One region of the Vreelandella venusta genome, then DNA from elsewhere that is predicted to be linked to it. Evidence: predicted binding sites of a transcription regulator. Region 1 holds the regulator's gene; each other region holds the start of a gene.
What was found. Region 1 encodes PhoB, which activates phosphate uptake and scavenging genes when phosphate is short. Its sites were predicted from a motif close to TGTCATANNNNTGTCANA; they were not measured.

Region 1 (7,535 bases):
AGTCAAAGGGTTAGATATTCGCCATAGCGACCCCGACGCAATCGACCCGCAGGTAATTAAAAAATCTTGACCTAGCACGCGATTCCTCCTGCAATACGCCCAGATATTCCCTCTGGGCGTTTTTTCTAAGGAGCAAATATGTTGGATGCGATGACGGCGCTGAGTCGAGGCACTCGCTTGGTCTACCAGAAAGGTCTGCGGCGCTATATTTTCCTACCCATCGTGGTCAATATAATCGTTTATGCCAGCATGCTTAGCTTCGTAGTCAGCCGCTTTTCTGGCTGGTTAGATAGTGCGATGACCATGGTGCCAAGCTGGCTTGAATGGCTCTCATGGCTAATCTGGCCACTGTTCTTTATCAGCCTACTACTGGTGATCTTTTTTACCTTCACCCTAGTCACCCACTTAATCGCCGCACCTTTCTATGGTTTTTTAGCAGCGAAGGTAGAACGTCAAGCGACAGGGCGTGAACCCCTAGATGACCGCGGACTCGCTAAAACCGCTGTCGATGCCTTGGGACGCGAGCTAGTCAAACTCGGTTATATTCTGCCACGCATGGTGATCCTGTTTATCATTAGTTGGATACCTGGCCTCAACCTGATAGCCCCTATTTTGTGGCTCCTCTTTTCCGCGTGGATCATGGCAATCACGTATTTAGATTACCCCATGGATAACAATAAGATTACCTTTCGCGACATGCGTGCACGGCTATCGCAACGGTGGTGGCCAAGTCTTACCTACGGCGGTTTGATTATGCTAGTGACCTGGATTCCTCTCGCTAACCTGTTCTTAATTCCCGGCGCAGTAGCAGGCGCTGTATTAATGTGGGACGACCACTACCGCGGTACGCGCGACATTACGCCTCAGCGCTGATGGCTTAATCGCTATAACGCTGATACAACCTATTTGTTACCTTAAGGTTGTTTGGCTTTACGACGACTCTCAAGATTAAGCATAAGCCTTGTTAACAAGATAAGGCCCCTACAAGGAATACAATCATGCTGACCCGCGCACTCTGGTTGACGGCTCTCCTCACTGGCTCAATCTCTTTCGCGTCGGCTCACGACGTTCAAACCGACCAATTAAGGATCGCTCATCCTTTTGCCACACCAACTCCTCCCGGCGTGGTAAATGGTGCTGCCTACCTGGATATAACGGCTCATACAGAATCCGTCACGCTGGTCAGCGCTCAGACCCCTGTGAGCGAAAGTGTTGAGCTACATGATATGCAGATGGAAGGCGATATGATGAAAATGCGCCACGTCAATGCTATCGAAATCGCGAAAGATGAAACGCTGACAATGCGGCCAGGTGGCGGCTATCACTTAATGCTAATGGGATTACATCAGCCACTAGCAGAAGGTGACCGGTTTCCCATCACGCTCAAGTTTGCCCAGCAAGACGATATTGAAATAGAAGTTTGGGTTCAAAGCGCCCAAGAAGGAAGCACCGCCGCTGATCACCATCACCAGCATTAACGCGATCAACTGATAAGCGTCTTAGTCAAAAAAACCCCGTCGAAGCGGGGTTTTTTGACTATAGCACCCTTACCAGCGTGTACTGCTGCCCTCGTCACGGTTGAGTTCTTCAGCGCGATAGCCTGCTCTCTCTTTAGAGTCATCATCAGCGTTACTGGCACGGCTTGAAGGCGTGTATATCAGAGTATTCTCATTGTCATTGAGCAAATCCTTAGCTGAATAGGTCGCAGGGCCCGATGTGTTACGAGATTGAGGCTGAATAATTTCCTGGTTTTCAACACGCTCTTTATTCAGCTCAATGGAAGAGTGTGCAACCGCGATAGAGCTTGCCAACAATAAGCCCACAACTACCGTGTTTTTAACAAGCGATTTCAACAACATAAATAAAAGCTCCTGACTGTATGAGGCAACCGACAGTGCAATGATACAAGGCATCTTCTTTTGTCAGTCGCGAAACGCGTTATCTAAATAGCTGTACCTAACATCAAAAAAGACCATGAAACAATAAAATTCAATTATTTCAAATTGATATAAAAAATTGAGTACAAAAACCTACACCAAGGAGTAAACAGCTTGTAGCGTAACAATGATTATACTATACACAAAAAATTAGACCCCACCGAAGTGGGGTCTTGAGCACTCTTAGTATCGCGATACGTAACACTAGCTTCCTATCCGTTTGAGGGACTCCAGCCTTGGAATTAACCCTAACTAGCGTGTTGACCGTCGAAAGATTCAATCCTTGAATCTAGGAGCATCCGTGCAATTTGACATCCTTGCCTCTGAATAGCTCATCCCTAAGCGTAAGAGTTTTATTACCTTTTGAAAAGATTAGTAACCAAAGTTAATGTTACATTCCGCCATTCTCTTCAGGCAACTCATCTGCGCTGTCGTAGCCAGGCTCTGAGTCGTCATGGCTCGTTGAACTAGGCTCCATGTCACTGACATTATCACCTTCGTCCTGGTTCAACTCTTGGCTATCATAATTGCTTGGACCTGTTGTATTTTCAGATTGAGCCTCAACAGGCTGCTCATCAGGGGTAATGTTGTTCGCTGGGTCTGCTGGCTCTTGAGCGAATGCTGCAGGACTAGCAACCAAACCGAACGCTACACTTAAAATACCAGCTTTCTTGAGTAGTTCCTTGGACATCATGTTCCGTCTCCTAGATCGCTGTTCAGGTACTGCTTAAGTAATAAGAAAGACGGCCTTTCGGCTTACCAATTCCTATGGTTTTCTCTCTTATCAAGTACCAAGACTTTTGCATTTGATGTGCCAAAAAATCGAAAACGATATAAAAGATCAAACAAAACAAACGCTTATAAAGAAAAGAATAACAGGAAGGGGGCTTAACGCGTTTTCAAATCAAGCAGGGAAAGTGACTAGAAATGACACATGAGCATTATTTGACCATACTTGTATGACAAACAGGGCACATCTATACATCACTTATACTTAAACAGCATTGCGTGAAGCGGACTCGCTTTTGACAACACGTGAGGATGGGAAAACACAGCGAAAGAGGGCTCCTTCGCCAGGGTGGGATTCAATTTGTAGCAATGCGTCATGCCTTAGCAGCACATGTTTTGCAATCGCCAGACCAAGCCCGGTACCGCCCGTTGCGGTACTACGCCCTTTATCAACGCGATAGAAACGCTCGGTCAAGCGTGGAATATGTACAGGGTCAATACCCTCACCGTCGTCGTCAACTTCAATACAAGCACTGCCATTCGGCAGGGTTTTCCAGCGAAGTGTTATTTGGCTTCCCTCTGGCGTATACCGCACAGCGTTAAACACTAGGTTTGAGATAGCGCTATGCAGCTCCTGCTCGCTGCCGATCAGACGGGCATCGCTCTCAAGCACGACTTGAACACTATGCTGTTGATTAGAGAGCGCCAACGCATCGCGACGAATGGCGTCGAGCATTGGCCCTAACGCCAACGCATGATGATCTTCGCCACCTTGTTCAATTTCTAACCGAGAGAGCAGTAGCAGGTCATTGACTAAGTTTTGCATACGTTTCGTCTGCTCTTCCATCTGAGCAATACCTCGGCCCAAACGTGGTGGAAGCTGCTCTTTTAAGTCGCTGTAGGTTTCTAAATAACCCGTCAGCACCGTTAGCGGTGTGCGTAGCTCATGGGAAACATTGGCGACAAAGTCACGACGCATCTGCTCTAAACGATGCAAGCGAGTAATATCTCGCGCCATTACCAAGCGCTCATCATCACCATAGAGAGTAATTTGATATTGAAGGATATGCCGTTCATCAATGGGCGACGTTAAGGTCAGTGGTTCACCGTATTTACGCGCATTAAAGTAGCTGATAAATCGTGGATCACGAATTAGATTGGTAATGTGTTGGCCACGGTCGTGGGCTGTTTGTAGGCCCAGCATTTCTGTCGCGGCGCTGTTCCACCACTCCAGGTCGCCATGTCGATCTAGCATAACGACACTGTCACGCATCGCTTCGGATGATTCTTGAATACGTGCAAGGGTGGCACGCAAGCGGTTTTGGGTAATCCGCTGGCTCTTTTGGTAGCGATACAAGCGATCAAAAAGCTCGCCCCACATGCCGCTCGCAGCAGGGGGTTCATCATGAGGATGAAGCGTTAACCACTCAAAGAGCGCGCGCAGTTGGCGCAGTTGATACACCAGACAAACAGCAAGCCCCGCAGCGACTCCAAAACCAGGCGTACCCAGCAACCACCCTAAGCAAGCGCCCAAAGCGGCAAGCCACACAATTCGCCATAGTTCTCGGCTCCACAGGCGCACCGTTACACCCGCGCAGAAAAACGGTACCCAGTGCCTCTCACCGTTTGAATGAGACTCTGGTGAGCTTCTCCTAAGGCCTTACGTAGACGTCGGATGTGAACATCTACCGTGCGTTCTTCAACGTATACGTTACCACCCCAAACTTGATCGAGCAGTTGGCTACGCGTATAGGCACGCTCTTGGTGCGTCATGAAAAACTGCAGCAGACGATACTCCGTCGGCCCCATTTCTAACGCCTTACCGTACGCACTCACACGATGGCTCACTGGATCTAATAGCAAACCATTAATTTCGATAGGGTCTTCGACACCTCGGGGGGTAGTGCGTCGTAATACTGCTTTTAAACGGGCCACCAGTTCACGAGGAGAGAAAGGCTTGGTGATATAATCATCCGCACCAGCCTCAAGCCCTTGAATTTTATTATCTTCTTCGCCTTTAGCGGTCAGCATGATAATAGGCACCTCGGCGGTGGCTTCTTCACGCTTTAAGCGTCTTGCAAGCTCAATACCACTGGTGCCCGGCATCATCCAATCCAACAGAAGCAGATCTGGCTGGTGGTCAACCATCATGGCGTGGGCATCCTGGGCGTTATCCGCTTCAAGAACGCGATAGTCAGCCATTTCCAGCGCCACTGCGATCATCTCGCGAATAGGCGCCTCATCATCGACAATCAAAACGGTCTTGGCGGTCATTCCAGGGCCTCACGGTGTTCAATGAAAACTAATGTAAAAAAATAGTTCAAAAAAATTCAAAGACATGTCAGTGACAATAACACCATGACTTAATGACAATTTTATGACATAGAGGATATTTAGCCAGTTATTGGCCACCAACTTAGTGCAATACCTGCAAAAATTAACAACCCAGACCAATGGTTATTAAGAAACGCCTGGAAGCAACGGTCGCGCTCACGGCCAGCGATTAATCGTTGTTGATGGACAAACGTGGCGGCCATAGCAGCTAACCCAAGCCAGAAAAAGCCACCTAAACCAACGAGCCATCCTGCCCAGGCAAGTAGTCCAAGTGTCGCCACTTGCAGCACACCAATGATCAGACGATCAGCGCTACCAAACAGCACCGCGGTAGATTTGATGCCTATTTTTAGATCATCGTCGCGGTCGACCATGGCGTATTGAGTATCGTAGGCAACGGTCCACAGCACATTAGCGCTAAACAATAGCCATGCTTCAAACGGTACATGGCCCAATATCGCACCGAATGCCATGGGGATCGCCCAAGAGAACGCAGCCCCTAACACTACCTGAGGTAAATGGGTGTAGCGCTTCATAAACGGGTAAATGAACGCTAAGACAACACCCCCTATCGACAACAGCACCGTAAACCAATTGGTCAGTAGCACTAAAATGAAAGCAGTGGCTACCAGCGCGATAAACAGCAGCTGCGCCTCGGTTTCACTGATACGACCAGTGGCTAGCGGACGATGTTTAGTGCGCTTTACATGGCCATCGAAATGACGATCAGCGTAATCATTAACCACGCAGCCCGCAGCGCGCATCACATAAACGCCAGCAATAAAGATCAGCAGAACATTCCGCCCAGGCACGCCCTCTGCCGCTATCCACAATGCCCACAAGGTGGGCCACATCAATAGCCAAGTACCAATCGGGCGATCCAATCGCATTAAATGTAAAAAATCAGCCACCCGAGCCCATCCCGTTGGCCTCAACAGAGAACGGTCCATGCTTACCTCTCAAAAAGAAAACGCTGGCGATAGCCTAGCGCGAAGACAGGGCAAGATCATCTGCCATGGTCGATAAAAAGTATTCCTGCACTAACAGCGACAGCCCACTGTGCTGAAACACTGAGCGCCGCCCCCATACGCTGTCTAAAAGCGACGCAGAATGTTCCGCGACAAAGCGTGGCTGATGGCGAGTGGCGTAGAGTGGCCCACGCACCAAGTCAGGTTGCTGAAACAACCAGCTGCCTAATGAACGCTCGCCAAGCCCTTCTAACCCCTTACCTTGTAATTGACTGAGTGGCGCTACCGAGCGTGCGACTACCCAGGGCTTATCGCCGATACACAACGCGACTTCTCTCAGCCATGCATAGCGGCGCGGTTCAATTCCCAGCGCTAGCGCTTCATCCCGCAGAGGTAAGCCAATCGTTTGACGTAACAATTGCACCCGAAATGCGTTTGTGCCGCCTGCGACGGTTAACCGCATCGTTAAGGAGTCCGTCGAGGCCACCCACTGCCACCACGAAGCGCTCATTGCAGGACGAGCCGCAGCAACAGGAAGCCAGTGAGGAAATAGTCGATGAGGAAATAGGCAAGCTTGCCGAACAGTAGGGGCGATCACCAAAGTCTCCAAGGCGGTCAATACACAGAAAGCTAGTGTAACATGGTGACCTCACAGGCTTTTGTTCCGCCGACTTTTGGTGACTGCATGCCCTCACACGAGATATCGCGATATTCCCATTCGGCACTGATTATTATTGGCACCGGCATGGCGGGGATTGGCCTTGCGCGCGCCCTACGCCGACAAGGCGATACACGTGCCATTACCCTTATCAGTGCCGATAGTGGCGATGATTACAGTAAACCGCTGCTTTCTACTGGCTTTGCGAAACGCTTAACGCCAGACCAACTCGCCCAACGTGACGCCAGCGGCGTCGCAGAAGAACTGAATGCTGAGTTAATTACCCACACCCAGGTCGCACACCTACATGTGGATAACCAATGCATAGAACTCAGTAATGGCCAACAGCTCCACTATGACGATCTAGTGCTAGCCACTGGGGCAGCGCCCCATACGCCGTTCAGCGTTCCCGAGAGTGTCACCAAACGATGCTTTACCATCAACGACTTAGATGAGTATCGCCGCTTTTATGCCGCATTGGGCGCAGCGCCCACTCAACGTGTTGCGGTTGTTGGTGCCGGGCTGGTGGGCTGCGAGTTCGCCAATGACCTCCATGCTGGCGGCCACCAAGTCACCCTCATTGCGCCAGAAAGCACCCCGCTGCAACGTCTACTGCCCGAGCCACTCGGCCAAGCGCTGGCGGATGCTTTCCAAGACGCGGGCATCCAACTTGCTCTAGGGCATAACCTGAAAACGCTCGCCCTTAGCGTAGATAATGCCCTATCACTCCATCTTGATAATGGCGACGTCTATGCTGCCGACATCATATTACTCGCCACGGGCTTAGCTCCGCGCACTCAACTTGCTGAAGCAGCCGGGCTGGCGGTTAGCCATCGCGGTATTGTGGTTGATCGCCAGCTACGCACCTCTCAACCGAACATATTTGCGTTGGGCGATGCGGCTTGCGTT
Region 2 (7,535 bases), 2.1 Mb from region 1:
GCGGTGACGCAAAGTGGCTTGGGTCGCTGGCATAAAAAAGCGTGGCTAGCACTGCCATGCTAACAAGCATCGAGACAGGGATATGCCAACTGATAATCCGTTTGGCAATTAACAACAGTCCACCTGCTAACCAGGCTAGCGCGACGTTGCGCCAAGCGTTCAATGTTCCTTCAGGTAAAGGCTGACTAGCCCAAAACTCGCTGGCCAGTAGCGTTTCGCCTTTATGTTTAAAGGCATCTAGCGGCGTAGCACCACTTAGTGCATCAAGCGTGGCTGCCGATAAGGTACCAGTTATCTGGGGCCATAGGTTTTCAGAGATAAATGGCTGCGGAGGTGACCATAACGTCATATACGTGGGGAACGACACTAATAACAGCGCGTAACCCACCATAGCGGGATTGAAAGGATTCTGGCCTAGGCCGCCATACAGGTGTTTAGCAACCACGATGGCCGCAATAACGCCTATCCCAATGAGCCAACAGGGGCTAGCAGGTGGTAGCGATGCACCTAGCAGTACGCCGGTTAATAGCGCACTTGAATCTCTAAGCGCAGGCTGTAACGGACGCCGGCGAAGTTTTAACACCAGCGCTTCTGCGCCGAGTGCAAATAGGGCGGCTAAAAGCACATTACTAATAACGCCCAGGCCGAAGTAAAACGTCATTGCGCCAAGGCCCGGTGCAGTGGCGACGATCACCCATCGCATTAGCTGGGCGGTGGGTGGCATCGTATTAACTGATTCAGTCGTTCGCTGCGAGGCGTGCATCATGCTCATGGCGATTCCTGTTGTGCCATCGTGGCGCGAGCTTCAGCCAGCCGGGTATCAGCTGCCTTAAGGTTTTCTTGGGCGGTGGCCAGTTGAGTTTCTAAATCATCGTGGCGCTGATTTGGGTCTTCAGCTGCAGCCCTTGCGAGGGTTTTTTCAGCTTTTCTCACTGCCGCTTTAGCGGCGGTTTGAGCAATCCGCAAGCTGCGTAAATCCACTACTGGCGTTGTGCTGTCGGTTGTCTTTGCGCTATCTGACGTCTGACGACTTTGTGCCTGCCTCGCTTGGCGACGAGCTTGCTTCTCGGCATTCTCGCGCGCCAGCCGAGCCTGACGAAATTCAAAGCGATGTTTAGCGTGATCGGCTTTGGCGGACTCAATGCGCTTAATGCGAATACGCTGCTTTGCCGAACGATAGTCTTGTACTAATGGAATGTAACTAGGGCAAACATAACTGCAGGCGCCGCACTCAATACAATCAAATAAGTGGAGTTTTTCCAATGTAGCGTCGTTCTCTGCACGGGCATACCAATGCAGCTGTTGCGGAAGAAGCTGAACAGGGCAAACACTTTCACAGGCACCGCAGCGAATGCAGGGGGACTCACAAGGGGCTGGAGGAAGCTCTTCACGGGTAGCTGCAATCAAGCAGTTTGTCGTTTTGGTCACCGAGGCATCAAGTGTTGTGAGTGGTGAGCCCATCATCGGGCCGCCCACAATGACTTGATGAAGCTGTTGGTTTAATCCTACCTGCTGAAGCAGCGTTTCAACAGGTGTGCCAAGGCGCACCCAGTAGTTGCCTGGTGTGCTGATGGCGTCTCCCGTCAAGGTGACAATTCGCTCGACCAAAGGTTTACCATCACGTACTGCATATAGCGCTGCCAGCAGTGTGCCGGGGTTGTGGCAGAGAACACCGACATCGGCCGGAAGGCCACCACTGGGAACATCGAGGTTGAGCAGTTTTTTGATCAGTTGGCGCTCACCACCGCTGGGATAGCGGGTCTCGATGACCTCCATCGTTATGCTCACTGGATGCTGGCAGTCAGACTTTTGAAAGTGAGAGAGCACCTCTCTTAATGCATGGATCGCTTCGGGCTTATTATCTTCAATACCCACCACAATCTGATGGGCACCACAAAGCCTAGCGACCATTTGCGCGCCTTCCAGTATCTCGGTTGGATAGTGGCGAAGAGCCAAGTCGTCTGCTGTGATATACGGCTCGCATTCGGCGGCGTTGACGACGAGCGTATCAATGCGCTGATGATCCGCAATTTGGGCTTTGATATAAGCAGGAAAGCCTGCACCACCAAGGCCTACTAGCCCACAGCTGTCTAGTCTAGCAATGATCGCTTGGTGGTCTTCGCTACGCCAGTCAAGCGAGGGCAGCGTTTGCCAGCGGTCTAAACCATCGGCATCGATGGTGATGGCGCTATCACTAATCTGAGTCACTGTCCCACTAATGCTGGCGTGCAGATTGGCCGATATCATGCCATCTCGTTGGGCAATCAGGCTACCTACCTGAACCGCATCTCCGATCGCCACACAGGGGGTCGCGGGATTACCTGAATGCTGTTTGAGCGGAAGTGTTACCCGGGTAGGTAGCGTCGCGTTGCGAAGCGGCGATTGGTTAGAGCGGTCTTTTCGTTCGGGCGGAGTAATGCCACCTGGAAATTCATAGGCTGGCATGCTGGCTCCTGGTTAGCTGGCGATCGCTGGCGATTAACGGTGCTATGGTGACGACAGGCTGCCATTGGTTGAGAGGCTTGCTTCTGGGCAACATATCAATACAGTCGACGGGGCAGGGGGCAACGCACAAATCGCAGCCGGTGCATTCATCTTCTATCACCGTATGCATTTGCTTTGCAGCGCCAATAATGGCATCCACTGGGCATGCTTGGATGCACTTAGTGCAGCCAATGCACTCGGCTTCACGAATAAATGCAACGCTATCTTCGCTGGCTGCTTCGCCATCCAGTGGCACAGGCTCTCGGCCTAATAAGTCTGCTAATGCGTGAATAGTCGCTTCGCCGCCTGGCGGGCACTTATTCAAAGCATCACCCTGATTGATGGCTTCGGCATATGGCCGACAGCCTGGGTAACCGCACTGACCACATTGGGTTTGTGGCAGCAGCGCATCAATCTGCTCTACCAGCGGGTTCTCTTCGCCCTTGAAACGCACACTGGCCATTCCCAGTAGTGCTCCAAACGTGATGCCAATTCCGGTCAACACCCCCACTGCGCTGAGAATGCCCCACCAAGAAAATATGTCTCCCATGGCGGTTACCCCTGTACTAAACCTGAAAAGCCGAGAAAGGCCAGTGACATAAGACTGGCGGTGACCATTGCAATGGCGGCACCTCTAAACGGGGTTGGTATATCAGCACTGGCCAATCGCTCTCGCATCGCTGCGAACAGCACCAAAATCATCGAAAAACCCAGCGCAGCGCCCAAGCCATAGAGAGTCGTATGAAAGAAACTAAGCTCGCGGTTAAGTGATAACAGGGCAACGCCAAGTACCGCACAATTAGTCGTAATCAGCGGTAGAAAGATCCCCAGCACTTGATGCAACAGTGGACTGAGTTGGCGCACCATGATTTCGGTGAATTGCACGACGGCGGCAATAACAACGATAAAGCTGATAGTGCGAAGATAAGTAACGTCTAAGGGTACAAGTAAGCCATGATAGACCACATAGCTAGCGGCAGATGCTAGTGTTAGCACAAACGTCGTCGCCAGCGACATACCCATCGCGGATTCCAGCTTATTGGAAACCCCCATAAACGGGCAGAGCCCTAAAAACTGTACCAATACGAAGTTGTTGACCAGTGCAGTGCTGACCAAAATCAAGAAGAGTTCATTCATAGCGGCGTATTGTGCGCAGAAAAATCGTTGCTGGCTAGTAGGGGGAGCGCTATGACTGATTATTGAGCAGAAATAAGCTCTAGGTCAGCAGAGCTTGCTACCGCTCTGCCGATGCCCACCCTCCCTTAATACCGCCAGCTGCAAGCTTAGGTCTTGACCTTGAAAGCGCTTCAAATCTGTCATCAAACCGACATCATCCCGGCATACTCTCATCCAAATTAAAATCAGCTAGGGAGGGGGAACACAATGTCGACTTCAGGAGTTGTCTTACCGACGCAGGGGGAGCGCCCTGGGACGTCGCAATGGCTATCATGGTTAATTGTCATTGGACTGGTTTATTTGTTGTTAGCTGCGGTCGGGGCTATTGGAGATGGTTTCAAGGCTGCTACCGCAAGCAATGCTAAGGAGCTATTTTCATTTGCCACTAATCCAATCATTGGATTAGTTATCGGGGTTGTCGCAACCGCGCTAATTCAGAGTTCAAGTACTGTAACCGCTATCATTGTGGGGATGGTGGCGGGGGGCTTGCCAGTCAGTATTGCGATTCCGCTTATCATGGGTGCCAACATTGGTACTTCGCTGACCAGTACTATCGTTAGTTTAGGCCATGTGCGTAGTGGTGAAGAGTTTCGCCGTGCCTTCTCTGCGGCGACGGTGCACGATGCGTTCAATATCGTTGCCGTGGCTATATTGCTTCCCTTAGAAATGATGTTTGGTTTTTTAGAAAAAACCTCTGCCTTGCTGGCGGGCTTTTTTGTTAGCGATGCCAGCGTCGACATGAAAAGCGTCAATTTCATGAAAATGGCGATTTCACCGGCGACCGACTTGCTGAGCGCCTCGGTATCGTGGCTGCCGAATCAGGTCTGGATGGGCATTGCGCTGATTGTTATTGGGGTGGCACTAATCCTCTTTGTGGTAACGGCGATTGGTAAAGTATTGCGCAAGGTCATGGTGGGTAAGGCGCGTGACATCATGCACGCAAGCGTGGGGAGAGGGCCTGTCTCGGGCATGTGTTCGGGGGCAATCATTACGCTGTTGGTGCAGTCGTCCTCTACCACCACAGCACTGATTGTGCCACTTGCTGGCACGGGGGTATTTAATCTCAGGCAGGTCTATCCGTTCACCTTAGGTACCAATGTGGGTACCTGTATCACTGCGCTGCTCGCTGCAACGGCGATAAGTGGCCCAACGGCGGTATTGGCTATGCAGATTGCCTTGGTGCATCTGATGTTTAACCTAGTGGGGATACTGGTCATATACGGCCTGCCTTTTTTACGTGGCGTTCCACCTAGCATTGCCACTGGCCTTGCGGAGCTGGCACAGAAAAACAAACTCTATGTGGTGGCTTATATTTTAGGTGTTTTCTTTATGCTGCCATTGCTCCTGATCGGGGCGAGCCAGTTGTTTTGATCTAAGGGGATGGAATCGGTATGAGTTCACAGCGCAGAATTGAGACAGAAGCACGTATTCGCGAACTACGTGAATCGATTGATGAACTGGAAGCACAGTTGGCTGAGGCGTCCACCCAGGAGCGGGAAGAGCATGAGCAGCATGAGCTAATCGACCAGCTTGATCAGTATATTGATGCTGTAGATACCAAAGTGAGCGGTCTTAAAACCTTCTGGCAAGCTCTCAAGAAAGAGCTGGGGGGAGGCAATGACTAATGCTACACGCGGATATTCCTACTCCTTGATAGCGTCAGGCATGCTGTTGGGCCTTGTGCTTCAAGGCTATAGCGAGGATAGCCACTCAATGCAGGCAGCCGCCTCTGGTGATTTAACTGCCAGTGGTTCCAGTACCGTTTACCCATTGACGCGAGAAGCAGCACGTCGCTATGAGCGCGCCAATCCTGATGCCAATATTGCCGTCGAGTTCACTGGAACAACGGCTGGTTTTGAGAAGTTTTGTGCAGGCGAGACTGATATTAATAATGCATCGCGGCCAATAGACGAAAGCGAACGGGCTGTGTGCGCATCTAACGATGTAGCGTATGTGGAAGTGCCTATTGCGATGGATGCGATTTCGATCGTGGTGCATCCATCCAACCGCTGGGCAAATGATATTACTGTCGACGAACTTCACAGGCTTTGGTCTCCGGCGTCAGAAGGCGAGGTCATGACGTGGCGTGATGTGCGTGCAAGTTGGCCAGATGAACCCATTGAGCTATTTGGTCGAGGACAGGACTCGGGAACTTATGACTACTTCACAACGGCCATTGTAGGCACGACGCGTAGTAGTCGGATGGACTACGTTGCCAGCGAAGATGAGGAGTTTCTAGCTGCGCAAATCGCTGCTGAACCAGGTGCTTTAGGTTTCTTTGGTATCGGCGGATATCATCGTCACTGGAATGAGCTAAAGCTCCTTGCGGTGGCCAATAGCGATCAACCCGTATTTCCGACGCTGGAAACCGTCAAGCGTGGTGAATACACCCCCTTATCTCGTCCGCTTTATCTTTATCTGAATAGACAAAGTGTTGAGGACAAACCGGAACTTCACCGTTTCGCTATGGCCTATGTCGAAGGCATTCGTGACTGGATTCATTTTACCGGATACCTTCCGCTTGAAGAACAGGAGTATGCTGACACCCTCGACGCGCTTCGTCAGCTTGAGAGCCAGTGAGGGAGTAACAAGCTGACCGCGTATTAGCTGTTTTCTGGGCAGCTTATTGTCGCTAAGCGATGGACAAAAAAAGGGGCTAAGGCTGTAGCAGGCCTTGCCCCTTATTAGTGACTGATTAATCTATTAGCCGTTAAGTTACACGCTGTCCTGGTTCCGCACCGGCATCGGGTGAAAGGAGGTAAATACCTTCTTTGTTAGCAGATGCTAATACCATGCCTTCTGATAAACCGAAGCGCATTTTACGAGGAGCTAAGTTAGCCACCATAATCGTCAAGCGGCCTTCAAGCGCTTCTGGTGAATAAGCCGAACGAATACCTGAAAAGACGTTACGTGTTTCACCGCCTAAATCCAGCGTAAGCTGGAGCAGTTTGTCAGCGCCTTCAACGTACTGAGCTTTGGCAATACGGGCAATGCGTAAATCAACTTTCGCGAAATCATCAAAGCTGATTTCTGCTGCAATTGGCTCTTCCGCCAAGGGGCCTTTGGGAGTGTTTTTCAGCTTCTGTTCTTCCACTAAATCCTCCTTGGATGCCTCAATCATAGCGTCAATCTTATCCCGCTCAACCCGCGTCATTAACGGCTTGAATTTGTTGATCGAATGATTGACTAATACGCTATTGCGGCTGTCCCAATCGAGTGATTCGATCGCTAGGAATTCACGTGCCTGTTCGGCCATGCTTGGCACCACTGGTGCAAGATAGACCATCAACTGGCGGAATAAGTTGATGCCAACTGAGCAGATTTCCAGCACTTCGGTATCACGGCCTTCCTGCTTGGCTAGCGCCCAGGGGGCCTTGTCGGCGATGTACGTATTGGCGTCGTCGGCCAATTCCATGATTTTGCGCATAGCCCGGCTAAATTCACGCGCCTCAAAATCGTCGGCAATCTCGTCGCCAGCCGCGATAAAGCGCGCGACCATTTGTGGTTCGGCGCAGTGTTCAGCCAGCTTGCCGCCGCCCAGCTTTTTGACAAAACCGGCGCAGCGGCTGGCGATATTGACTACTTTGCCTACCAGGTCAGCATTAACCCGCGCAGAAAAGTCGTCGAGGTTAAGATCTAGGTCATCCACTTTAGATGTCAATTTAGCGGCAAAGTAGTAGCGTAAGTACTCTGGATTTAAATATTCAGCGTAGGTAGCTGCTTTAATGAAAGTGCCACGAGATTTTGACATCTTGGCGCCGTCTACAGTTAAAAAACCGTGACAGTTGACCGCAGTCGGCGTACGGAGGTCTGCACCATGCAGCATGGCAGGCCAGAATAAGGCATGGAAATAGACAATATCTTTGCCAATGAAG
Region 3 (7,535 bases), 920 kb from region 1:
TATCTTCGAGTCTGATACGCCGGGAGCCAAAGGGTTTGATATTGCGCTGATTATCGCCATTTTAATCAGCGTGACGGTTATCTTGCTGGACAGCGTAGCGAGTTACTCCGAACGCTACGGGCACATTTTTTACTATGCAGAGTGGCTATTTACGCTACTTTTCAGCATTGAACTGGCGGTGCGGATTTACTGCTTAGAGCGCCCAACGGTTTACCTAAAAAGCTTCTACGGCATTGTCGATGTGATCGCGATTTTGCCAGCCTGGTTAGTACTGCTGGTGCCTGGTGCTCACGGGCTGGTCATCGTACGGGTACTGCGGGTACTACGCATTTTCCGGATTTTGAGGTTGATGGAGTTTATCGGCGAGGGGCGTTTACTACTCGATGCGCTTAGACGCAGTATTCGTCAAATCCTGCTGTTTTTTAGCAGCATCATGATGGTCGTCATACTGTTTGCTGCGCTGATGTACACCATCGAGTCTCCAGAAGCCGGTTTTACCAGCATTCCAATGTCGATGTACTGGGCAATCGTGAGCATGACCACGGTGGGCTACGGCGATATTGTCCCCGCCACGTCGATAGGCAAAGCGATCACGATGATTCTGATGCTGTTGGGCTATTCGATTATTGCCGTGCCTACCGGGGTATTTTCCGCCCAGGTTATCCGCTCCATTCGCGAAGACCGTTATTCAGAAGAAGCCTGCCCCGGCTGTGGCCATGACCGCCATGAAAAGCGCGCTCGTTACTGTCTGCGCTGTGGCACCTGGCTGGATGAAGAGAGCGAAGACCCGCGCAAGAAAGCAGCAGACCCAAAAGATAGCCACGAGGGAGACGAAGACACAAACACGCCCCAGGGCAGCTAACCAAAATAGCCAAGCCCAGGGCGCGCAGTAATTCATTTAGGGAGATTATGTGATTGCTAGGCCGTTACGTTGATCAATCGGCGCTCAGGTCGGCCTCGATAATAAACAAGCGGCCGCCATCCACAGTGTTGGCGTCCAACATCTTCTGCTCAAGCTGACCATCGGTGGACCAAGTGGCGAAGTCATCGTCGTTCAGCACCCCCAAGCGTTGGTCATCAATCACCCACAGACCTTCCATTTTATCGTGGGGATAACCGACTTCTGCCACCATATCTACCACTAGAGACTTGCTCACTGGCTCGATTCCGGCGCTGGCCAGAGCACTCCATCCCTGCTCTAGAACCACTTCTTCCAGGGTTTTACCTGCCAAGGTTAGCCCCAGCTCGGCATCCTGTTCCAGATCGCCGTTGGCTGAAACCGCCTCAAGATTGGTGCCCGAGGCAAGGTCAATGCGGTAAACCTGCTTCTGAGCATCAGGTGTCGCAGCCTCAGCACCGTCAGGACCACCGTTCAGAAAACGGCCATCTCGTTCAAGCACCAAAAACTCAGTGGCGCTCAGCGCAACAAGCTCCGAGTTAGAGTTCTGGTTTTGCTCTTGGCGGTAGAGGTACTGGCCAATCTCCCCCGAGTCCAGATCCACTGTAACGATGCGGGTGATATCCAGATCCTTCACTGCACTGCCAGGGTTGTACAGTGTGGACTGCATAATACCTACCAGCGTTTGCTCATCCGGCGTGATAGCCAGCCCTTCCATACCTCGGTTGGCACGTCGGTTGGCAAACTCTGCTGGCAGGTTCATCTCGACCCTGTCGTCGTCAGCAAAAGGGTTGATTCGACCGATTTCACGACCCTCGGCATCGAAGTGAACCATGTGCGGACCGTACTCATCGCTAACCCAGAAGGTGCCGTCCGATAGCGCCACCAGCCCTTCGCCATCCAGACCATAATCATCCAAGCGGATCGGATTAGTGGCTTCATTATAGGGCTGGCTATCGTCTACTAAGATCGGCTGACCATTGGCATGGTAAGGGGTTTCCCCCGTTCCACCGAGTGCCAAGCTGTTAGGCAGACCACTGATCTCGCTACCATCAGGGCGCTTAAGCAAAAGGGTGGCAACCTGTTCGATCACACCGTTCGCTTGAAGCTCAAACAGACCGATACGGGGCGTATAGTCCGGTGTCGGAAAGACTTTCCCCTTGCCATAGTCGCCAACAAAATTGGCATTGGGGCCACGATCAGTCAATGCATAGAAACGCGTTGAATCCGTGGGATGAGCGGTCATTGCCGATCCAAAGCCGCCATTACGGATCTCAAAAGCCTGCTGAGATTTGCCATCTGTTAGATCATCCCGTAATACGCTATGAGGAAGAAACACACCAGCGGCGGGGAAGCTATCGAACACGGTGGCATTGGTATCATCAGCGTTAGCATTATCAGTGCAGCCCACCAGCAGGGAGGACGTCAGTAAGGATGCCATAAAGAGCTTATGACGGTTCATTGGTTGGTTTCCTTATCGAATACAGGTTGACGCCCGTTGGCGTCTCAGCCGCCTCCACAGGCACAATTTCCAGCGTGCCCCGGAGCAAGGCAAGTTATGAAAAGTCTAGTGGCAGGAATATCGAATGAGGGGTGGCGCCGTCACGGCTGTCTTACTAAAACGCGCTCACACCGGGAAGGTTCGATTTGTTATGGCATATCGCTATGTTCACAGCCACCAAGATAACTTAGTGGCAACCAATGACAGGTGAATGACATGTTAGTGACTAGCGGCACAGGGACAACTTGCGGGGCTAATAAAAAAAACGCCCTGGCTATTAACCAGGGCGTCTCCTCAATAGTAACGGCACGATGGAAGTGGTTACATTTTATTCGTCTTCAAACGGAGCTTCCCACGCGTTGAGCTCCGCGTCTCTCCAGCTTCCGTAACTGGCATTGGGGAAAACAATCCAGTCTTGACCAAAGCGCTCAGCGTGGTCGTTAACTAGGTCGCGTTGCTCTTCAAGACTTGCGTCGACAAAGTCACCCGAGAAGTCATGAAGCGTATCGCCCAACTGCATCACCAACGTATGATTGTCTTCGACGATAGCGCGACGCTCGGTCTTGGGTGGGCCAAGGAGCATGACGCGCTCGTCAGATACCTGAGGAAGCTCTAATGCTTCCATAGTGGCCAGCGTATCTGCTTTATTTTCTTGGTAGCGATCCGACACATAGTAGATCGACACACCTTGCTCATCAGCAAATTCGAGAAAGTCTTTCGCGCCCGGGATCAAACGTGGCTCGCCCTCGCGCTCCCAATGCAACCAAGTATCCCAAGCAGTGAAGTCGTGGCAGGCCTGCATATCGCGCACTAGCAAAGCGCTATTATCGATGAGCGTCTCATCCACATCGGTAATGATGGCCAAATCGGCCCCTTCACCATGCGCTTCAATTTGTTTTTCCAAGCGATAGGTCGCCAGTTCAAAGCCTTGGCGCTGTAAAGCAGTTATTTCTGCGGATTGCTGTTGGTAACGAAGCCCCATGGCGTACTCAACCTGATCACAAGCGCTAGCGTCGTCGGCTACTGCGCCCCCTGATAAAGGAAGTAGCGCCAAGCTTGCAAATGCTGTGGCAGTGGCAGCGTTGCGGTATCGAGATATCGTCATTAAGCAATCTCCTGTCAGTGATGGTTATCAGGCTGAGAGGGGAACCCCACACCATCCATCATTATTAATTATCAATAATAAGCATAATCATCATAATTTATTTTTATTGATCATTCAAACAACAAAGATAGCGCGCTAGATGAATAAGTTGATACGCATATCATGTTTAAAAATTTTTGTGGATTTTGGGTGATGAAGAGACAGGCGGGAAGACAGCAACCCCCTCGATACTTGTCACCAGGGGGCTACCAATACAGGCTAGAGAGCGGTGTTAACTTGTAAACGGCGTAATATCGCCGCGGCCTTCCCGTACAATTTTGGGCGGCAGCTCGCGCAGGTCAATCACACTGGTGGGGTCTAGGTGGCAAGCACCGCCATCGATAATGGCATCAAGGTGGGCCCCGAAGCGGTCGCGGATCTCTTCAGGATCGCTCATTGGCAGGGTCTCTCCTACCGGAATCAAGGTGACGCTCATCAACGGCTCACCCAATGCTTCAAGCAGCGCGTGGGTAATGTGGTGATCAGGCACACGCACGCCAATGGAGCGACGCTTCGGATGCAGCAACAGGCGCGGAACCTCTGTGGTGGCATCCAAAATAAAGGTGTATGGGCCTGGAGTGTGGGCTTTCAACAGCCGAAACACAGCATTATCCACTTTAGCGTAAGTGCCAATCTCGGAAAGATCCGAACACATCAGGGTGAAATTGTGCTTATCGTCTAACGAACGCAGCCATTTGATCTTCTCAATGGCTTTTTTTTCACCCAAGTGGCAACCCAGTGCATAGCCCGAATCCGTTGGATATGCGACCACACCACCTTTGCGGATAATATCTATTGCTTGATCAATCAAGCGTTTCTGCGGATTTTCGGGGTGAATCTGAAAATATTGGCTCATCGCTTGCTCCTGCCCTTGGGCATATCGTTATCGATTTCGTTTCTAGATTAGCCGATATGCGGTTTAAGACCCAGGACCTAACATGCCACTGGGCGCATCGCGCAAATGAACTAAGCGCGGATGCTGCCAAATCGGCGGCGCAGCAGTGCGCGGTATTAAGCTCATACTACCGGGGGCGGCGTGGCTGCCAGGAAAATGAAAATCGCTGCCCATGGAGGCGTATAAATCGCGCTCCACTAATTGCCGAGCAAGATCACGGGTGCTGTCTGGATTCTGCTGACCACTCACCAGTTCAACGCTTTGCCCACCTGCGGCTTGAAAGGTATCCATCAGCAAACCTCGCTTGCGCCGGGTAAGCCCATAGCGCAGCGGGTGCGCCAGCACCGCCACGCCGCCTGAGGCCACCACCCAGGCGACTGCATCACTGATTTCCGGCCAATGAGCTTTTACATCGCCTTTTTTACCACTGCCTAAATAGCGCTTAAACGCGCCAGCCCAGTCATCTACCACGCCTTCAGCAACCAGTGCGCGGGCAAAGTCGGGCCTGCCTAAAGGGCGATCGCTGCCTGCCTGGGCGCGTGCCTTTTCGAGCGCGTCAGGTAAGCCCATTTTTTCCAGCCGCTCGGCAATCACTTCAGCACGCCTGATCCGCGCTTCGCGCTGCAGTGCAAGCCCTTCTATCAGAGGCCCCTGCAAGCCGCCAGGCATAAGCGCCACTACGTGGATATTAATTCCCTGCCAGCGCGTGGATAACTCACAGCCGGGCACCAAGCAAAGCCCTGCTTGCTGCGCCGCGATGCCAGCTTCTTGAATACCTTCCATGGTGTCGTGGTCTGTCAGCGACATGTGGGTAAGACCACGTGCAGCGCACAGCTTTACCAGCTCGGTAGGAGTAAGCGAGCCATCTGACGCGGTAGAGTGCATGTGTAAATCCACCGTATAACGCTGGTCGGCATCAAACACGCGGGGCAGATGGTTTAGAGGAAGATAGTTCGCAGGAAGTAGGGGCATAAGCATGACGCCGTGTGGCGAGTTTGTCAGAATAGGGTGGTGTGAGTAAAACAGGCACCCTGTTTTCCCTTAACGGTATACCGTCGCTCACCATGGTGCGCGCTTACAGGGGCGCGGTCAATTCAGTACGGAACAACCGCCCTAGCATTCAAGGAGTTATCCCCATGCTTTACGCTATTATCAGTGAAGATGTATCCAACAGCTTGGAGCGCCGTCTCGCGGCACGCCCGGATCACCTTGGTCGCCTAGAAAAGCTGCGTGATGAAGGCCGTTTGGTTCTGGCTGGCCCCCACCCCGCTGTTGATACCGATAACCCAGGCGATGCAGGCTTCAGCGGCAGCTTAGTTGTTGCCGAATTTGACAGCCTTGAGGACGCTCAAGCCTGGGCTGACGCCGATCCATACATCATTGCTGGGGTCTATGCCAAGGTAATTGTTAAGCCATTTAAAAAAGTAATGCCTTGACCGATAGAGGCGAGTGTGAAGAGTCCGTCTTCTTTTTCACAGAGCCTGTGGAAAACTCTGTGAAAACTCGGCGGACGCTTTCCCCAAAGCTAGAGCTGATGCCCTTATCAACAAGTTGATCATTTTTTAACCTATCTTTAACACAAACTTCATCAGTACGGGGATACCCGCGTGACTCAACGCTCTAGCTATACTGCCCTGCCCCCGCTCGCGGCGTTAACAGCACCTTTGCTCACTTGGAACGAGGCGTCTCCTCATTCGCAGGCCTTCGACGATGTGTATTTTTCTAGGGAAGATGGCCGGGCTGAAACCGAGCACGTTTTCCTGGGGGCAAATCACCTTCCCAAGCGCTTTGCGGACTGGCGACACAGCCGCGCGTTTGTGATTGGCGAAACAGGCTTTGGCACCGGGCTTAATATGCTGTGCGCATGGGACTGTTTTGAGCAGTACGCACCAAGCAGCGCACGCCTTCACCTGTTATCCACTGAGAAGTTTCCGCTTGACCGAGTGTCTCTTGAGCGCGCACTAAGTGCCTGGCCTTCGTTAGCAAATTATGCACAAGTGCTATGCGCCCAGTGGCCTGAAGCCGTCAGCGGTATTCACCGCCTTCATCTCAACGAGCGAGTGACTCTCGATCTGCACTTTGGCGACACCACCGAACGACTGAAGCTACTCGACGGTCAAGTCGACGCCTGGTTCCTAGATGGCTTTGCTCCTGCTAAAAACCCAGCAATGTGGCAGCCTGAGCTGTTTGAGGCCATGGCTGCACGCTCTCGCCCTGGAGCAACATTTGCCACGTTTACCTGTGCCGGTGTCGTTAAACGAGGGTTAAAAGCAGCAGGGTTTAACTGGCAAAAGGTGCCTGGGTTTGGGCGCAAGCGGGAAATGTTAGCAGGCTATATCGACACACCACCCAAAGACACTCGCCGCCAGTCAACGCCATGGTTCACGCCGCCTGCGGCAAGGCCAGCGAACCATGTGGCGGTCATTGGGGCAGGCATGGCCGGTTGTAGCGTAGCAGCGGCGTTGGCCAAGCGTGGGGTTCAGGTAACGGTCATTGAACGCGACACCCCTGGAGCCGGTGGCTCCGGTAATCGCCAGGGAGCGCTGTATGTAAAGCTAGCCGCGGAAACGAATAACCAGAGCCGGTTTTATTTATCAGGCCTTCTCTACAGCCAGCGCTGGCTTAGCCAGTGGGCTTCAGCAACACCACAGGAAGCGCCGCTGTGGCAACCATGTGGCGTGGTACAACTGGCGTTAAGCGACAAGGAGGCTGTGCGCCAGCAGCGCTTTATGACACGCCATCCGCTACCAGAAGCGGTGGTATCCGCTCAAACCGAGACGCTTGGCGAGCTGGCGGGCGTTCCCATCACAGCGGCTCACGGACTGTTTTATCCCCAGGCAGGCTGGGTGCGCCCCAAACTGCTCTGCAAACAGCTACTACAGCACGCGAATATCACCATGCACCAGGGAGAAGTGACAATCCTTCAGCCCGATAGCAAAGCTTGGCAGGTCGTATTGGCCAGCGGCGAGACGCTGACCGCTGATCACGTTGTGGTAGCCAATGCGTCTCTGGCTAACCGCTTTGAACAAACCGCAGCGCTACCGCTACAGCAAGTTCGCGGCCAGGTGAGCGAAGTGAAACTGCCCGAAGGCGTGCA
Region 4 (7,535 bases), 760 kb from region 1:
GTCGCTGTCTTTATCGCTATCCCCTTCGTACTGCACCAGGCATGGGCGTTTGTAGCACCTGGACTTTACGATAACGAAAAAGCGCTGGCGATCCCGATTCTGGTCTCCAGCATAGCGCTATTTTACGCTGGAGCGGCCTTTGCTTATTACGTGGTCTTTCCGCTGCTATTTGAGTTTTTCACCCAAACCGGGCCGGAAAATGTGGCGGTAATGACCGACATTAATCAGTATTTGAACTTTGTACTTAAACTGTTTTTCGCCTTTGGTGTTGCGTTTGAAATCCCCATCGCAACATTTCTGCTGATACTGTCTGGCGCAACCACGGTCGAAAGCCTTTCTAAAAAGCGCCCCTACGTTATTTTAGGCTGCTTTGTGGTGGGCATGCTGCTTACTCCTCCCGACGTTATTTCTCAAAGCCTGTTAGCGATACCGATGTATCTACTTTATGAGGTGGGCCTACTGTTTGGCCGATTGGTACGCCGTAAGGCCAAGGCGGATGACGCTGAGGAACAAGAGACCTAAAAGCACTGTTAACGGCGCTGCACAGCTTAAAAAAAGCCTCTGCCATTGAAACATGGCAGAGGCTTTTTGCTCTTCATACGAGAGGCTGTTTGCCTTTAATACGAATAGCCGATTACCGAGAAAATATTAGCCCATCATTTCATCAATGCGGTCGACCAACTTAAAGATACCTGTGGCGGCCTCACTGATACGGGTCGCCAGCATATAAGCAGGCGTGGTTACCACCCGGTGCTCATGATCCACCACAATATCTTCTACGCCACAGCTGCGGTGCAGGCCACCCATCGCACTAATGGCACCAGAAACACCGGGATCATGACCAATCGTCACGGCCACCCCTTCGCCAAGTAGGCGCGGGACCAAAACAGGAGCAATACACATCAGGCCAATGGGTTTTGCCTCTTCTTTAAAGCCTACTAGCGCCTCTTTGACGCTCTCAAGTACCTGCATACTGTCGCTCTTGTCGGCAAAATCAGACAGGTTTTTAGCGACACCAAAGCCACCAGGAACAATAACCGCATCAAAGTCGTCAGCATCTAGCTCCGTAATCGGGCTAATATCACCACGGGCAAGGCGGGCCGACTCCTGTAACACATTGCGCTGCTCGCCCTCGACAGGCTCTTGAGTTAAGTGGTTAATCACGTGGTGCTGAGCGACATCCGGCGCAAAGCAGCGATAGCCAATCCCTAACTGATCAAGGCGCAGCAGCGTTAGCGTTGTTTCATAGATTTCTGAACCATCAAAAACGCCGCAGCCTGCTAATACGATTGCTACCTGTTTGGTCATGCTTATCTCCTTGTTGTAGCGCTTATTATCGCTGTTAAATCGTCGCCACTTAGCGTCGCTGAGTGACTCACTTTAGTCAGTCTATAAAGCCACTACAAGCCAGCTATCACAAGCCCGCTTTCGCTGCAGTGCAGGACTGATATACTCACGTAAGGCCTTTTAAGGCATCCACTATTCGATTGACTATGCGATTGTTTGGAGAAAGCCGTTGAACACCTCTGCTCCCCGCCATTTCCCTGCTACTCGACTTCGCCGTATGCGTCGCGACGATTTCTCCCGTCGCTTGATGCAGGAGTCAACGCTAACACCCAGCGATTTAATTTTGCCGGTTTTTGTACTGGAAGGCGAAAATCAACGCGAAGCGATTGCCTCAATGCCCGGTGTTGAACGCCTTTCCATCGACCTGCTGATTGAGCAGGCACGCGAGGCCTACGCGCTGGGTATTCCCGCCCTGGCGCTCTTCCCAGTTATCGATACTGAGCAAAAAAGCGAGTTGGCGGAAGAGGCTTACAACGCTAACGGTCTTGTCCAGCGTAGTGTACGGGCGCTAAAAGAAGCGCTACCCGAACTTGGCATTATTACCGATGTCGCCCTTGACCCCTATACGAGTCATGGTCAGGACGGCATTCTTGATGAGCATGGCTATGTGCAGAATGACCGCACAGTAGATACGCTACTCAAACAAGCGCTCTCCCACGCCGAAGCAGGCGCCGATGTCGTAGCACCTTCCGATATGATGGATGGTCGCATCGGCGCCATCCGCCAAGTGTTAGAACAGGAACACCTGCATAATGTGCGCATTATGGCGTATAGCGCTAAGTACGCCTCTAAGTATTACGGTCCCTTCCGTGATGCGGTCGGGTCTGCCGCCAATCTTGGCAAAGCAGATAAACGCACCTATCAGATGGACCCCGCCAATAGCGATGAAGCGCTGCATGAAGTGGCTATGGATATCGCCGAAGGCGCCGATATGGTGATGGTGAAACCCGGCATGCCTTACTTGGATATCGTACGCCGTGTAAAAAGCGAACTCCAAGTACCGACATTCGCTTATCAAGTTAGCGGTGAATACGCTATGCATCGCGCCGCATTCGATAACGGTTGGCTTGAGGCCGAACCGGTGATTCTTGAGTCACTAATGTGCTTCAAGCGCGCAGGTGCCGATGGAATTTTAAGCTATTTCGCGTTAGAAGCAGCACGCTTGTTACAGCGCTAGTTTAATAGGTCAGTCCTTAAAGATGACAAACCAGTGACACTTGTTTGTCATCTTTCCCCGGCATACTGCTCCCAACAGTCGTAATCACGCTATGATGAGTATGAACCACTACTGGGGGCAACCATGGACGATCAATCAGCAGATTCCACGCCAGCATTCTCTAGCGAGTCAACAAACGCTACACACGAAACGGTAACTGGCGAGGGAGAGGCTTTGCCATTACGCATCAATCGTACCCCCACCGGAGTTCACGCGAAAGAGTCTCATTTGGAGGCGGATCTTGACGACCCGCAGCTCTACTTCAATCGCGAGCTTTCTCATCTGCAGTTCAATATCCGAGTGCTTGAACAAGCCTTGGACGATGCGCATCCGCTACTTAACCGGCTGATGTTTCTGCTGATCTTTTCATCCAACATGGATGAGTTTTTTGAGATAAGAGTCGCCGGGCTTAAACACCAAATGGCATTAGGCGACGACACTACCGCCGCCGACGGCCGCTTACCCAAGGCGGTGCTGGCAGAAATTTCGGATATCGCGCATCAGCAAATTGCTCGCCAATATCAAATATTGAATGAGACGCTACTGCCCGCGCTGGAAGCTCAGGGGCTACGCTTTCGTCGGCGCGATCAGTGGACCGACGAGCAAAAAGCCTGGGTTAAAGATTTTTTTGATAACGAGATCATGCCGGTCATCAGCCCCATTGGCTTAGACCCCTCCCATCCGTTCCCGCGTTTAGTTAATAAAAGCCTAAATTTCATTGTGGAACTCGAGGGAAAAGACGCCTTTGGTCGGGCTGGTGGTATGGCAATACTGCCCGCTCCCCGCTCATTGCCTCGCTTAATGGCGCTGCCTAAAGCGCTATGTGCAGAAGGCTTCTCCGAATATATTTTCTTATCGTCAATGATTCACGCACATGCAGAGGAACTCTTCCCCGGCATGCGTGTGCGTGGTTGTTATCAGTTCCGGCTGACCCGTAATGCCGATATGACCGTCGATCCTGAAGAGGTCTCAGATTTGGCCTCAGCGCTACGCGGCGAGCTATTAGCCCGCCGTTATGGCAGCGGTGTGCGCCTTGAAGTCGCTGATAACTGTCCTGATGACTTGACCAGTTTCTTACTGCGCCAGTTTGAGCTAGAAAGCAGCGACTTATACCGTGTTCAAGGGCCGGTAAACTTGACCCGTATGATGGCGGTTCTCGGCGACGTTGACCGACCAGAGCTGCTCTATCGGCCCTATTCACCTAGCGTGCCAAAAGTATTAAAAGGCGGTAGCCTGTTCAGCGCTATTGCCAAAAGCGATATTCTGCTTCACCACCCGTTCCAGTCCTTTTCACCTATCGAAGACCTACTGCGCGAGGCCGCCCGCGATCCAGACGTACTGGCAATCAAGCAGACGCTGTACCGCACCGGTGCAGACTCTACGATAGTGAGTGCTCTGGTCGATGCCGCCAGCCAAGGCAAAGAAGTCACCGTTGTTATCGAGCTACGGGCGCGCTTTGATGAGGCCGACAATCTTCAGTTAGCATCACGCCTGCAGGAAGCCGGCGCCATCGTGATTTACGGCATCATGGCCTATAAAACCCACGCCAAGATGCTGCATATCGTGCGACGCGAGAAGGGCGAGTTGCGCCACTACGCACATTTAGGCACTGGCAACTACCACTCTAAAACCGCCAAGCTATATACCGATTATAGCCTGCTGACTGCCAATACTGCGCTATGCGCGGACGTGCACAAAGTGTTTCAGCAGCTTTCTGGCATGGGCCGCGCGCGCAAGATCGACACCCTACTTCACGCCCCCTTTACGCTTCACGAGCGCCTAGTCGAAATGATTGATCGTGAAGCGCAGGTAGCGCTAAAAGGTAAGCGTGGCCATATCATTATTAAGTGCAATTCGCTAACAGAGCCCAAGCTTATCAAAGCGCTTTATCGCGCCTCGCAAGCAGGCGTAGAGTGCGACCTGATCATTCGTGGCATGTGCTGTTTGAAACCTGGTATCGAGGGTGTTTCAGAGAATATCCGCGTTCGGTCGATTATTGGGCGTTTTTTAGAACATACTCGTGTTTTCCACTTCCACAATGACGGCAAGCCAGAGACATGGTGTTCAAGCGCTGATTTTATGTCACGCAATATGTTCCATCGCGTAGAAACCTGCTTCCCGCTATTGGATAAAAAGCTTGCCACCCGAGTACGTAAAGATTTGGAGACCTACCTGGTCGATAACTGTCAAAGCTGGCTTCTACAAAGCGACGGTAGCTATCAACTGCAGAGCCCTGGCAATGGCGACCCGATCAGTGCCCAGGAAACACTGCTCTATGCCTACGCTTCAAAAAGCTAGCTACCACCGCTAGAAAAACAATAAGCCCCGCTGTCTGTTGCAGCGGGGCTTAAATGACAAGTACCTGTGTTTAGAAGTACCTATATTTATAAGTACCTATGTTCAGAAGTGCCTATATTTATAAGTACCTATGTTCAGAAGTGCCTATATTTATAAGCACCTATGTTCAGAATTAACTTTTATCACCCTTACTTACTTGTCTAGTGGATAATCAGCTAATTACCCATAACGCTGACGCAGTTGATTCGCCGCTTCCACCATATTCGCCAATGCAGGCTCTACTTCTGCCCAGCCACGAGTTTTCAGACCACAATCAGGATTCACCCACAGCCGATCGGCAGGGATTTTCTCTAGCGCTTTTTCCATCAACGCCACCATCCAGGCAACATCCGGAATATTGGGCGTGTGGATATCATAAACCCCTGGCCCAATTTCGTTCGGGTATGCAAAATCCTGGAAAGCGTCCAGCAGCTCCATATCGGAGCGAGACGTTTCAATAGTAATCACATCCGCGTCTAGTGCAGCAATGGCACCAATGATGTCGTTAAATTCCGAATAGCACATATGGGTATGAATTTGGGTGCTATCCTTAACGCCAGCAGCGCTTAGCTGGAAGCTTTCTACCGCCCAATCTAAATAGTCTTGCCACTCGTGCTGGCGCAGCGGTAAACCTTCACGTAACGCAGGCTCGTCAATTTGAATAATTTGAATACCGGCTTTTTCCAAATCCAGCACTTCGTCACGCAGCGCTAGGGCGATCTGGCGACAGGTGGTTGCGCGAGGTTGGTCATCACGCACAAACGACCATTGCAAAATCGTCACGGGCCCTGTCAACATGCCTTTCATGGGCTTATCAGTAAGCGATTGGGCATATTCGCTCCACTTCACCGTCATTGGCACCAGTCGGGTGACATCACCAAAAATAATCGGTGGTTTCACGCAACGGGAGCCATAACTTTGTACCCAGCCAAAGCGCGTAAAGGCAAACCCCTCTAACTGTTCACCAAAGTACTCCACCATGTCATTACGTTCAGCCTCACCATGGACAGGCACATCCAGTCCTAGTGCTTCCTGGCGCTCTACGACGAAAGCAATTTCTTCCCGCATACGGCCTTCATAATCCGTTTGGCTCAGTTCACCGGCTTTAAATGCTCGACGGGCAGCGCGTATCTCACCCGTTTGCGGAAAAGAACCAATGGTGGTGGTGGCAAACAGCGGCAATGCAAGTGCTCTGCGCTGTGCCGCTGCGCGGGCAGCATAAGGCGACTGACGTTGGCTATCTTGAGCCGTTATTGCAGCTAGACGTGAGCTAACAGCAGGCTGATGAATTCGCGTTGACTCACGACGCTGATCCAAAGCATGGGTTGCCTCGCTCACCCGCTGTTCATCAACAGGCGTTGTGCGGTTATCAATGAGCCGAGTAAGGGTCACCACCTCATCTAGCTTTTGGCGTGCAAATGCTAGCCAGCCGACCAGCTCGCTATCCAGCTCGGTTTCTTGGGACAAGTCTACCGGTACGTGTAGCAATGAGCAGCTGGGCGCCAGCCATAGCCGCTGGCCTAAACGCACTTTTAAAGGCAGCAAACGCTCACGTAGGGCAGCCAAATCAGCACGCCAAATATTGCGGCCATCAACTAAGCCAATTGAGAGCACTTGATGAGGGCCTAGTCGATCAATCACGCTCTCTACCTGGCCCGGCGCACGCACAGCATCAATATGCAAGCCAGCTACTGGCAGGCGAGTGGCTAGCGAAAGATTATCACCCAGCGCACCAAAGTAACTGGCAACGAGTAGCTTCAGCGGCGCCGATTGCAGACGATGATAGGCGCGCTCATACGCTTGCTGCCATGCCAACGGCAGGTCTTGTACCAAGGCAGGTTCATCAAGCTGCACCCACTCGATACCTTGAGTGGCTAAGCGTGCCAGAATCTCGCTATACACATCCAGTACGCTGTCCAGCAGGCTCAGCCGGTCAAAATCGCTACCTTTGGTTTTACCCAACCATAGCCAAGTAAGCGGGCCGGTTAGCGTTACTTTAGGCGTAAAGCCTGCCTGTAAGGCTTCATCTACTTCATTAAATAAGCGCTCAGACGCTAGCGTAAACGACTGTCCCTTATGCAGTTCAGGTACTAAGTAGTGGTAGTTGGTATCAAAGTACTTGGTCATTTCGCAAGCAGCTGCGGGCGTGCCGCTAGGGGCACGGCCACGAGCCATGCGAAACACAGTATCCAAATCGACATTGCCTGCGCTAACTTCATGCTGAGCATTGAAGCGTGCGGGCACTGCTCCCAGCATGACGGAAACATTCAGTACTTGGTCGTAAAATGCAAAATCGCCAACACTGATAAAATCGAGGCCAGCGTTTTGCTGGATCTGCCAATGCGAAAGTCTAAGCGCTTGCCCTGTTGCTTCCAGGTCTTCCCGCGATATATCTCCTTTCCAGTAGGCTTCGGTGGCTTTTTTAAGTTCGCGCTGAGCGCCAATTCGGGGATAGCCGAGAATATGAGAAACTGTCATGATGAAACCTTCCAACGTGAATGATTTCGCACAGTCTGCTCACCCCACAAAAATGAATCAAACTAAAGTTTTTAATAGCAAACATGAAAAATACTCACAATGATTGAATTACGTCACCTGCGCACGCTGCTCGCCCTCCGGGAAACCGGCTCTCTAG

Region 2: a site for PhoB is predicted at 3,799-3,816, ahead of IR195_RS10610 (Na/Pi symporter). Genes of this name have one in related genera too.
Region 3: a site for PhoB is predicted at 2,599-2,616, ahead of IR195_RS03915 (esterase-like activity of phytase family protein). Genes of this name have one in related genera too.
Region 4: a site for PhoB is predicted at 2,546-2,563, ahead of ppk1 (polyphosphate kinase 1). Genes of this name have one in related genera too.

What each region holds. Positions count from the first base shown of each region.
Region 1 covers NZ_CP065135.1:4,332,341-4,339,875, forward strand. Annotated here, with positions in the region: gene phoU (phosphate signaling complex protein PhoU) at 1-70, shown strand, start outside; gene cysZ (sulfate transporter CysZ) at 139-873, shown strand; gene IR195_RS19935 (copper chaperone PCu(A)C) at 999-1,478, shown strand; gene IR195_RS19940 (hypothetical protein) at 1,548-1,859, opposite strand; gene IR195_RS19945 (hypothetical protein) at 2,329-2,631, opposite strand; gene phoR (phosphate regulon sensor histidine kinase PhoR) at 2,932-4,248, opposite strand; gene phoB (phosphate regulon transcriptional regulator PhoB) at 4,251-4,940, opposite strand; gene ubiA (4-hydroxybenzoate octaprenyltransferase) at 5,060-5,950, opposite strand; gene IR195_RS19965 (chorismate--pyruvate lyase family protein) at 5,985-6,566, opposite strand; gene IR195_RS19970 (NAD(P)/FAD-dependent oxidoreductase) at 6,654-7,535, shown strand, end outside.
Region 2 covers NZ_CP065135.1:2,214,407-2,221,941, reverse strand. Annotated here, with positions in the region: gene IR195_RS10630 (RnfABCDGE type electron transport complex subunit D) at 1-772, opposite strand, end outside; gene rsxC (electron transport complex subunit RsxC) at 769-2,445, opposite strand; gene rsxB (electron transport complex subunit RsxB) at 2,432-3,034, opposite strand; gene rsxA (electron transport complex subunit RsxA) at 3,040-3,621, opposite strand; gene IR195_RS10610 (Na/Pi symporter) at 3,868-5,031, shown strand; gene IR195_RS10605 (hypothetical protein) at 5,052-5,285, shown strand; gene IR195_RS10600 (PstS family phosphate ABC transporter substrate-binding protein) at 5,278-6,240, shown strand; gene metG (methionine--tRNA ligase) at 6,371-7,535, opposite strand, start outside.
Region 3 covers NZ_CP065135.1:811,089-818,623, reverse strand. Annotated here, with positions in the region: gene IR195_RS03920 (ion transporter) at 1-862, shown strand, start outside; gene IR195_RS03915 (esterase-like activity of phytase family protein) at 936-2,360, opposite strand; gene IR195_RS03910 (5'-nucleotidase, lipoprotein e(P4) family) at 2,728-3,504, opposite strand; gene IR195_RS03905 (L-threonylcarbamoyladenylate synthase) at 3,776-4,399, opposite strand; gene IR195_RS03900 (PHP domain-containing protein) at 4,463-5,410, opposite strand; gene IR195_RS03895 (YciI family protein) at 5,575-5,874, shown strand; gene mnmC (bifunctional tRNA (5-methylaminomethyl-2-thiouridine)(34)-methyltransferase MnmC2/FAD-dependent 5-carboxymethylaminomethyl-2-thiouridine(34) oxidoreductase MnmC1) at 6,046-7,535, shown strand, end outside.
Region 4 covers NZ_CP065135.1:3,568,771-3,576,305, forward strand. Annotated here, with positions in the region: gene tatC (twin-arginine translocase subunit TatC) at 1-522, shown strand, start outside; gene elbB (isoprenoid biosynthesis glyoxalase ElbB) at 649-1,308, opposite strand; gene hemB (porphobilinogen synthase) at 1,517-2,524, shown strand; gene ppk1 (polyphosphate kinase 1) at 2,648-4,861, shown strand; gene metE (5-methyltetrahydropteroyltriglutamate--homocysteine S-methyltransferase) at 5,081-7,378, opposite strand; gene IR195_RS16685 (LysR family transcriptional regulator) at 7,478-7,535, shown strand, end outside.